DNA from 3 places in the Alkalihalobacillus sp. NPDC127517 genome. Region 1 is predicted to be linked to each of the others. Evidence: predicted binding sites of a transcription regulator. Region 1 holds the regulator's gene; each other region holds the start of a gene.
What was found. Region 1 encodes LexA, which represses DNA repair genes until DNA is damaged. Its sites were predicted from a motif close to CGAACATATGTTCG; they were not measured.
Positions count from the first base shown of each region.

Region 2: ACQKKO_RS19985 (DNA polymerase IV) is a predicted target of LexA. The motif match lies at 1,861-1,874, and genes of this name have one in related genera.
Region 3: ACQKKO_RS10025 (DNA polymerase IV) is a predicted target of LexA. The motif match lies at 1,521-1,534, and genes of this name have one in related genera.

Region 1 covers NZ_JBNNQX010000010.1:131,221-134,505, reverse strand. The annotation lists gene tkt (transketolase) at 1-207, opposite strand, end outside; gene ACQKKO_RS14980 (DUF896 domain-containing protein) at 336-575, opposite strand; gene ACQKKO_RS14975 (YneB family resolvase-like protein) at 662-1,339, opposite strand; gene ACQKKO_RS14970 (hypothetical protein) at 1,320-1,550, opposite strand; gene lexA (transcriptional repressor LexA) at 1,702-2,331, shown strand; gene ACQKKO_RS14960 (carbohydrate ABC transporter permease) at 2,538-3,285, opposite strand, start outside.
Region 2 covers NZ_JBNNQX010000022.1:12,952-16,236, forward strand. The annotation lists gene ACQKKO_RS19970 (hypothetical protein) at 264-1,274, shown strand; gene ACQKKO_RS19975 (hypothetical protein) at 1,294-1,557, shown strand; gene ACQKKO_RS19980 (hypothetical protein) at 1,580-1,720, opposite strand; gene ACQKKO_RS19985 (DNA polymerase IV) at 1,918-3,153, shown strand.
Region 3 covers NZ_JBNNQX010000006.1:192,391-195,675, reverse strand. The annotation lists gene ACQKKO_RS10035 (M20/M25/M40 family metallo-hydrolase) at 31-1,149, shown strand; gene ACQKKO_RS10030 (hypothetical protein) at 1,208-1,414, opposite strand; gene ACQKKO_RS10025 (DNA polymerase IV) at 1,566-2,804, shown strand; gene ACQKKO_RS10020 (hypothetical protein) at 2,884-3,285, shown strand, end outside.

The DNA of each region.
Region 1 (3,285 bases):
ACCGTGACCAGCAGAAAGAACAAAACGGTCGCGGTTGCTCCACTCTGGGTTACTAGGATTGTGATTCATAAACTTTGTCCATAAGGCAAAAGCCATTGGTGCTGCCCCCATCGGCATTCCCGGGTGACCAGAATTCGCTTTTTCTACACTATCAATCGACAATGTACGAATGGTGTTAATTGCAACTATTTCTGCATTTGTAGACATATGTATGTTCATCCTCCTGTAAAACTTCAATTTTCTTATTTCTCACTCATCATATACAATTCCCGTCAATTTCACAAGGTCAGACAACTATGATTGTTTGTAAAAAAGACTACTTTTATAAGTAGTCTTTAATGAGTATGACCATTAAAACGTTTTTTACTTTCTTTTAGTGCTTCTGGAGTGACATCTGTTCCTTCTTCGTCAACAACTTTTACAGAGTGTAGTTGATTTTTGAAAGAGTTTCGAAACCCTTTAAGATATTCTGCACGAAGATCTTTTTGCTCTTTTGCTTCAGAAAGAGTTAGTCCACTATCTTTTGCTTTTTTAGCAAGCTGATTAATACGATTTAATTTATCTTGGTGTAGCATGATGAACACTCACTTTCTAGATACAACTCAATTTGATCATTATGTTATCACGTAAGATAAAAACCTTCAACTTCACTGCTCAGAGGTTAATTGCTGGCATTAGACTCTACCTCTTTTTGTTTCATATACTCTTGATACCGGCGATGCACAGTTGCTTTTGACAAATTATATCCAAGCCCTTTTAATGTTGCAGAAATATCATAAAAAGCCAGTCCTCTTTCTCTTAAACGAATGATTTCTTGTAACGGAACATCCAAACGGTCTCGTCCGCCTCCGCCTAAGCTTGAAAAGTTCTGTTCAGGGTGGTAGCCATCTGCCATCGCTCGCTTCATCCCTCTACGGATCTTTAAATTATGAAGCTTTCTTTGATATTCCTCAACAATAGAAACAATACTTAAAACCATCTCATCAGCTTCTGATAGTTGCAACTGTTCATGATCCTGTAAAGTGAAGATATGGATACCAAATTTCTTTAGCTGATAGAGGAGTGCCATACGAGCATGTCCCCTAGCTAATCTTGTTTCGTCTTGTATTAATAAAATATCAAACGCTTTTTCTTTAGCTAGATCAAGAATCGTTAACATTTCTTCTCGATCAATTTCATACCCACTAGCTTTCTCTTTAATGGAACGAACAAGTGACCATTGCTTTTCTTTAACCATTGCGGCAAGTTCTTGCTCTTGTCTTTCAAGTGATGTTTGCTGCTCTTCTTTTTCCGTACTTACTCTACTATAAATAATGACCCTATTTGTCCGTTTTTCCATCACTTTTTACTCCATTACTAAATTTATACGCGTAATCCACATTTGCTGCTGGTACCCTTTCTACAACATTATCATATTGTTCGTCAACACGATCAACAATTTGCTGATCCATTTGGTCATTTGGAAGTAAAATCGTTATATACATAAGGCCTAATGTAATGATGGCTGCTCCAAGTAAAAAGAATTCCTGTCCTGTCCATTTCTTACTCATATCGCTCACCTCTAATAGAATGTTTGTTCGCCTTTTATATTAAAGGGAACATTCGTTTGTGTCAACTATCTTTTCAGAACTTATGTTTGCGTTACATATGTTCGTATGGTAGGATTTAAATACAAAGGAAACGTTAGAGGAGTGTAATAGAATGACAAAGCTTTCTAAACGTCAGGAAGAAATTCTTGGATTTATAAAAGTAGAAGTCCGCAAAAAAGGTTATCCACCTTCTGTACGTGAAATCGGCGAAGCAGTTGGGCTCGCATCAAGTTCTACAGTTCATGGTCATTTATCAAGACTTGAGAAAAAAGGCTACATCCGTCGCGATCCTACTAAACCTAGAGCAATTGAAGTACTAGATTTAGAAGAAATGGTAGGGGCTAGCGAAAATCCTAAGCGTCAAGCAAGCTATGCACCCATCATCGGTAAGGTTACCGCTGGTCTTCCTATTACTGCGATTGAAAGTATTGAAGATTACTTGCCTCTTCCAGAGCATATGACGGCTGATGACAATACATATGTGTTAGTAATTGAAGGGGAAAGTATGATTGAGGCTGGAATCTACGATGGTGACATGGTGATTGTTAGACAGCAGCAGACTGCTAATAACGGAGACATTATCGTTGCCATGACAGATGAAAATGAAGCAACGGTTAAACGCTTCTTTAAGGAAAAAGATCGAATTCGACTTCAACCTGAGAATGCATCAATGGAACCGATCATTCTTTCATCTGTTACGATTTTAGGAAAAGTGATTGGTGTCTTTCGGACGATTCATTAATTTTCTCATTAAACAAGCTGACCTCACTAGTCAGCTTGTTTTTTTGTCCTTGCCTCTTATTTTAGAAACGTTATATAATACGGTACGTGAAATTTTATTATTACTTGTTCTATCAGACAAGATGTTTTATTTGCTTATCCAATTCTTTAAAGACATGTAGCCAGGTTCTCCATTTGGAAAACCTGGCTCCTTGATTTGTATAGGGTTTACCCTTTCACACCTGTTAATGCAATTCCCTCAATGATTTGTCGTTGGGCAAATACATAAATGACGAGAACCGGAATAACAGAAATGGTTGCTCCTGCCATCATAAGTGGCCAGTTTGTCACATATAGTCCTTTAAATGTTGCTAGTAATAACGGTACCGTATATAAATCCTGATCACTTAAAAAGACTAACGGCTGGATAAAGTTGTTCCATATCCCGATAAACGAGAAGATCCCGAATGCTGCTAGAGCCGGTCTTACAAGTGGCAGAATGATTTTCCAATAAATATAAAGCGGGTTTGCTCCGTCCATAACAGCTGCTTCTTCCATCTCTTTTGGAATCCCCATAATAAATTGTCTGAGCAGGAAAACGCCAAAAGCGTTAAATAAAGCATTTGGTACGAGAATGGATAGGTGACTGTTCACCCAGCCGATCGTATCCATAATGATATATAAAGGGATTAGAGTCACTTGCATTGGAACCATCATGGTTGCTAGAAATGCGACAAATAAAAAGCGAGATCCTGGAAACTTAATCTTTGCAAATGCATATGCAGCCATTGAGCATGTGAGCAACTGACTAAATACAACAACAAATGAAATATAAAAGCTATTAAAATAAGCTCGACCAAACGGCATCGCACTTAATGAATCTGTGATATTACTCCACATAAATGGATCTGGAATCCAGACAGGTGGAACGGCAAAGATTTGCTCAAATGATTTTAAGCTACTTAATGCCATCCAA
Region 2 (3,285 bases), on a different contig from region 1:
ATGTGAGGGGTTCACATTCTAACAAAATATGCTAGGATTAAACATAATACATACAAAAATAAACAAAAAACCCCCACTGCATTTTTAAAGTTTGAACTGTTTGGCGACGGTAAACTTTAAAAATTCTACATCAGTGATGGAGGCTTTTTTCTGTACTCATATTTAGTTATGATTAAGTTAATCATATCATAATAATGGCGTACATTAAAGCTTTTTCCTCTATTTATTGCTGGATGTTAGTGGGCATAATTGGAGGATTTTTTATGTCGTACAGAAATCTGTTACTACATGAATGTCGTTCACTATCCAGGTTTAAGAGCCTTGATGCGTTTAACGAGTCATTCATGTATGCCATGAAAGAGTATAAAGACCAATTCAGTAAAAGTGAATTGGTAGCAATTAAAGAGATCAAGAACCGTGGTGTAGCTGCTTACGGTGTGGTAGGAGCCAAGCTAGGAACCATTATTAAAGATGCTGCACACCGTTTAGGTTTTATTTGTCCATCACGCCGTACCTTTGAGCGCGCGATCACGAAGGCGAAAAAGCTAGGTATCTTAAAAGTGGTCAATCGGAAACAAAAGGACCAAGCCGGGAAGGAAAAAAATATCCTCGGTCATAGTATTTATGTATTTGAATTGTTTTCGTCTGATACACAAATGGCGGAGCGAGAGCCGGAAAAATTGGCGGAACGAGAAAATGCTGAAGACCCTTGTCCTACTAGTCATTCTGACGAGAAAGAGGAGTCTGATACTAGTGAGTTTAATGCTCGTTCTTTAAAATCTTTAAAGATACGTACCTTAGACGCGTCTTTCACTCCATCTTATGTACCTGTTGAATTTAAAGAACATGTACAAAGATACTTTGATAATGCTGAACTGATTAAAAATCTATGGCTGCGTGTGAAGATGGATAAGAAAAAAGAGAGTAAACGCCAAGCACAGGTGGAGAAGAATGGCGGAACTCTAGCAGACTACTACGCATTAGAAGTATTGGCCGCAAAAGAGGCATTTAAACAGACGATCTATGCGAAAAAGAAAAATAGAATACAATCGAATCTGTATAAGTATTTCTACGGAACCTTTCACAATGTTCTCGCGAAAGAGATCAATGTTCACTATCCGAATACAGATAATCCATTCTTAAAAGCGATGGATGTCATCTTGAACATGAAAGATGCTGCGGTGAAACCAAAACAACAAGTGACAGCTTTATTTAGCCATGAAGAGGAAACCACCTTAGATGATTTTGAGGCGATTAATGCGGAATTTAACTAACCACGAAAGGTTGATGTATATGTATTCGCAAGCGCAAGAGTCGGTAAAGTCGTTTATCTTTAGTCCGAAAATCAAATGGTTCGTGATCGTAGGCGTGGTTCTTTTCCTTTTGGCGACGTATACACAAGAGGTGTTGCTACTGCTCGGAGGACTGGTGCTGTTGTTTATGGGAGGCGTGATGCTTTATCTTGTAGGGAAGTACGTCATTCTGATTGGATTGCTGGTGGCTGCAATTGTTGGATTTATTGCGATCATAGGCTTGATACTTGGAATCTTTTTATAAAAAAGAGCCTTGAAAGGCTCTTTTAAAGAGGTATATCTACTTTTGACGAGGTAGTATTCAGAGGTATATCTACCTTACTTGCTTCCTGTTCAACCAATGGTGAAAAAAAGAGGGTTGCGACGATAACTATAGCTGGAACAACCAACATTAGTTGTTTTCTCATGCGATGTTCACCCCCTTATCAACTAAACTAATTTTTAATTTAGTTTTAAATCGATTGGCGAGTTCGGTATATTTCAACGTTTGCTCGTAATGATCATATTGTTTGAAAAAGTAAGATACATCCAATGCGAGTTCAGCAAGGGAACGTATATTCGTATATACTAGTTATAGATATACGATCGGTGAGGTGTATGATGAATGAGTGAGGTTATTTTTTTAGTGGATATGCAGAGTTTTTACGCCTCCATTGAGGTGGCAAAACATCCTTCTTATGAGGGAAAACCACTCGTTGTATCCGGTGACCCAAATAGACGAAGCGGCGTGATCTTAGCCGCCTCAAAGGAAGCCAAGAAATACGGGGTTAAAAATGCGGAACGTCTATGGGAAGCGCATCAAAAATGTAGTGATTTAATCGTCGTCCCTCCTCATATGCAAGACTACATCGATGCGTCGATGGAGATAACCAGGATATTAAAAGAGTATACCGATCTCGTCGAACCCTACTCAATCGATGAACAATTTATGGATGTTACCCATTCCAATCATTTATTCGGTGGCTATATGCAAACCGCAAAGAAGATTCAACAGCACATATGGGATACCATGCGTGTAAGAGCCAGGGTAGGGATTGGAGCCAATAAAATATTGGCCAAACTTGCTTGTGATAATTTTGCAAAAAAGAATGAGTCAGGTATTTATGAACTAAAAGCGGAGAACCTGGAACACACGCTTTGGAAACTCCCGGTTGAAGATATGTTTGGCGTAGGAAATCAAATGAAAAAACACTTATACAATCGAGGGATTCGAACCGTTGGCCATTTAGCCAATACCGATGTCGAGTTCTTCAAGAAACGTTGGGGGATACATGGCCAAGTCTTATGGATGAGTGCAAATGGGGTCGACTATTCGCCCGTCAAAACCTCCACACACGATGGCCAAAAAGCGATCGGGCATGGAATGACTCTTCCTTATGATTACGCGACGCGTAAAGATATTTGTGTGGTGTTATTAGAGTTGTGCGAGGAAGTGTGTTTGAGAGCGCGAAAAAACCACGTTCAAGGGTCGACGGTTTCATTAAGTGTAGCTGGAGCCAATTATGAAGTGCGAACCGGATTTCACCGTCAATTCACGATGCCCTATGCAACGGACTCTTCCTTAACGGTATTTAAGTATGTGTGTCAGTTGCTTGATCAATTTTGGGACCAACAGCCTGTACGAAGAGTCGGCGTATCCTTATCAAAGTTTACGAATGGCGACGCGATACAACTTGATTTATTTGATCATCATCAGCAGCAAGACGACCGACAGCTTGGAGAGGTCATGGATGCGATCAAAGCAAAATTCGGTAAAACTTCGATTTTACGTGCTTCTTCCTTACTCCCAGCGGGTCAAGCGTTGGAGCGAGCGGCGAAGATCGGTGGCCATTACAAGTAAAAACATATTCATATTGCATATGTTAACGTCAAACCCCCTAGATCTTAAGAAAAAGATCGAGGGGGTTTGGTACGCGGGCTGTAAAGAATGAGACTAAATATAATATGTGCTTTTCATGTTTTTGTTTTAGGA
Region 3 (3,285 bases), on a different contig from region 1:
ATTAAAGGGAAACGGAGGCGTAACATACATATGATAAATGAAACAAGAATGAAAGAAGAATTTATTGAACTAGTGAAAATTGATTCAGAAACAGGCAATGAAGGTGAGATTGCCAAGCATTTAAAACAATCATTTACTGCACTTGGTTTAGACGTATATGAAGATGATGCAGCGGCTAAGACAGGACATGGGGCAGGAAATTTAATAGCTACGCTTGCGGCAACTGATAAGGGAAGTAATCGCACTCCTATCTACTTTACCTCCCATATGGATACCGTGGATCCGGGTAAACAAATTAAACCAAGAGAAGAGAACGGATATATTGTAACGGATGGAACAACCATTCTAGGAGCGGATGACAAAGCTGGACTTGCAGCAATGTTCGAAGCGATACGAGTGTTAAAAGAAGAGAAACTGGAGCATGGAACCATTCAATTTATCATTACGGTTGGTGAAGAGTCTGGATTAGTTGGAGCAAGAGTGCTTGAGGCGGACCGGATCTCTGCTGAATTTGGATATGCACTCGATAGTGATGGACCAGTAGGGGATATTATTGTAGCTGCTCCAACCCAAGCAAAGATTCATGCTAAGATTTTTGGGCGTACTGCACATGCAGGAGTAGAGCCAGAGAAAGGGATCTCTGCTATTACTGTAGCAGCTAAAGCCGTATCCAAAATGCCTTTAGGAAGAATTGATCATGAAACAACAGCTAATATTGGTCGATTTGAAGGTGGTAGTCAAACAAACATTGTATGTGATTATGTTGAGGTTCTTGCTGAGGCGCGTTCGCTCGAAGAAGAGAAACTTCATAAGCAAGTAGGGAAAATGAAACAGGCATTTGAAGAAGCGGCTGAGATGATGGGTACTTCTGCTGAAGTACATATTGAAATTACGTATCCAGGTTATAAGAAATCTGATGCAGACCAAGTGGTACAGATTGCACAAGCTGCTATGAAGAAAATAGGGAGAAAATCAAGATTGCTTGAAAGTGGGGGCGGTAGTGATGCAAACATTATTGCTGGTCTAGGCATTCCTACTGTAAACCTAGCAATTGGATATGAGAATATCCATACAACAGATGAAAAAATGCCACTAACAGAATTAGTGAAATCTGCAGAGGCAATTATAGCCATTACTCAAGAAGTATAGACATATAAAAAAGGACAATTGCTTAAAAAGCATGTCCTTTTTTTCATGTTTCATGTTATTAATGAAGGAATGTCATAGAGAGGTTGTTCGTTTGACCAAATTCTAAACTTTCTAAGATCATTTCTTCAGTATCTCCAATTTGTTCAGATATTTCAGTAATGGTAGGTGTAAATCCTGTCGTTTGTTTGTGCAGGCGGAGATAAGTAAATACCTTTCGTAAAGTGATGTCGTACTCTGATATCGTATGGTTCACTGTAAAGGTCATGTTCTGCCGCACCTCCCGTATACATAGTGGGAATTTTTTAATAACCTAGTATAATACCACCTTATACCATTCGTTATCAAGTAGCAAGTAAACTTTCTTTTAAAAACGAACATTCTTTCGTATAATAAGGTGTATAGAAGGAGGGTTTTCCATGCGAATCTTATTTCATGTCGATATGAATAGCTTCTTTGCTTCGGTTGAACTATCGTTTAGACCGGAATTAAGAGGCAAACCAGTTGCAGTAGCTGGTAGTGTGGAGGATCGCCGTGGCATTATTGTTACTAGTACATATGAAGCACGTGCAAAAGGTGTAAAAACCGCCATGCCTGTCTGGCAGGCGAAGAAAGCGTGTCCTGAGCTTATCTTATTAAAATCAAACTTTGATCGCTATCGCACAGCGTCAAGAAACATGTTCGAAATCTTACGCTCATATACATCGTTAGTTGAACCCGTTTCAATTGATGAAGGGTATATGGAGGTGACGCAATATCATGGACAGGTTCATCCTTATGCATTAGCTGAGCAAATCCAAGAGCACCTTCTAAGAGACATGAATTTGCCGTGTAGCATTGGAATTGCACCCAACAAGTTTCTTGCAAAGATGGCGAGTGATATGAAAAAGCCAAATGGAATTACGATCTTACGTAAAAGAGAATTACCCCAAAAGCTTTGGCCACTTCCAATCCATGAAATGCAAGGGATTGGTAATAAGACGGTAAGCAAGTGGGAAAAAGCAAATATTCTCACCATCGGAGATCTTGCTCAGGCAGATCCTCTTTTTATTGCCGAGAAGTTTGGCTCTACAGCACTTAAGCTCCAAAAAAAAGCCCAGGGTAGTGATGATCGACCAGTAAATCCAGACTCCATTCACGAATTCAAAAGCATAGGCAACTCTACAACTTTACCTAGAGACACATCAAACGAACAAAAGATTGAAACTATTTTAAAGCAGCTATCGGATTCAGTCAGCGACCGATTAGCAAAAAAGAATGTTGTGGCATATGGTATTCAACTTACGATTAAATATCACGACTGGAAAATCACAAATAAAAGTGAGAAGGTCTCAGATGCGTTTCATACAACAGACGAAATCTATCTTCGTGCTAAGGCATTATTTAAGCGCGCTTGGAGCAATAAGCCTGTTCGACTTCTAGGTATTAGTACGTATGATCTTGTTGATAGGCAAGGTGCGTTTAAACAACTAAACCTATTCACCCAAGAAAAAGATCAAAAGGATTATCAATTACAACAAACGATGCAAACCATACAAGATAAGTTTGGTCAGCATTCTCTTATAAAAGGAGCGAACGGATATGAAGCAAGAAAAAAATGGATGGAACAACGTTCGTTGCGCGGGACAAGCCTTGAAAAACCAGATCAGCAGGAATAACTAGAATAAGTATCTATTAACTAGAAGAACAAAACAACCGATATGATATGTAACAGATCGCAGGGCGGGAGTGTATGGAATGCAGGTGAATTCTCTAACTAGTGGGAATGTGGTTCCCAGTGAAAAACCATTGAAGCAGGGAGAAGTGTTGCGCGGAGCAACACTTAAGCCGATATCGGACACAGAAGCAATGATAAACGTTCGTGGAAAAGAAACAACAGTCAAAGTAGATGGTAAGATGCCTACATCAAATCAAGCTACCTTCATTGTTACTTCAGTAGACGAAGATGGGATTCGTGTTCAAGAATGGAATCCTAAAGGGTCAGGCAACTCATCCAAGCTTGGAACTGGGTCTCAAGCTCCTCTTGATCCTAATGATTCCTTATCAAATGAGGCCGTCCGTAATACGAGGGGCTCTCTAATGGAAGCAGCCATTAAGTCAGGCATCAGCCGTCCGTCTGCATTATTACTTGACGCCATG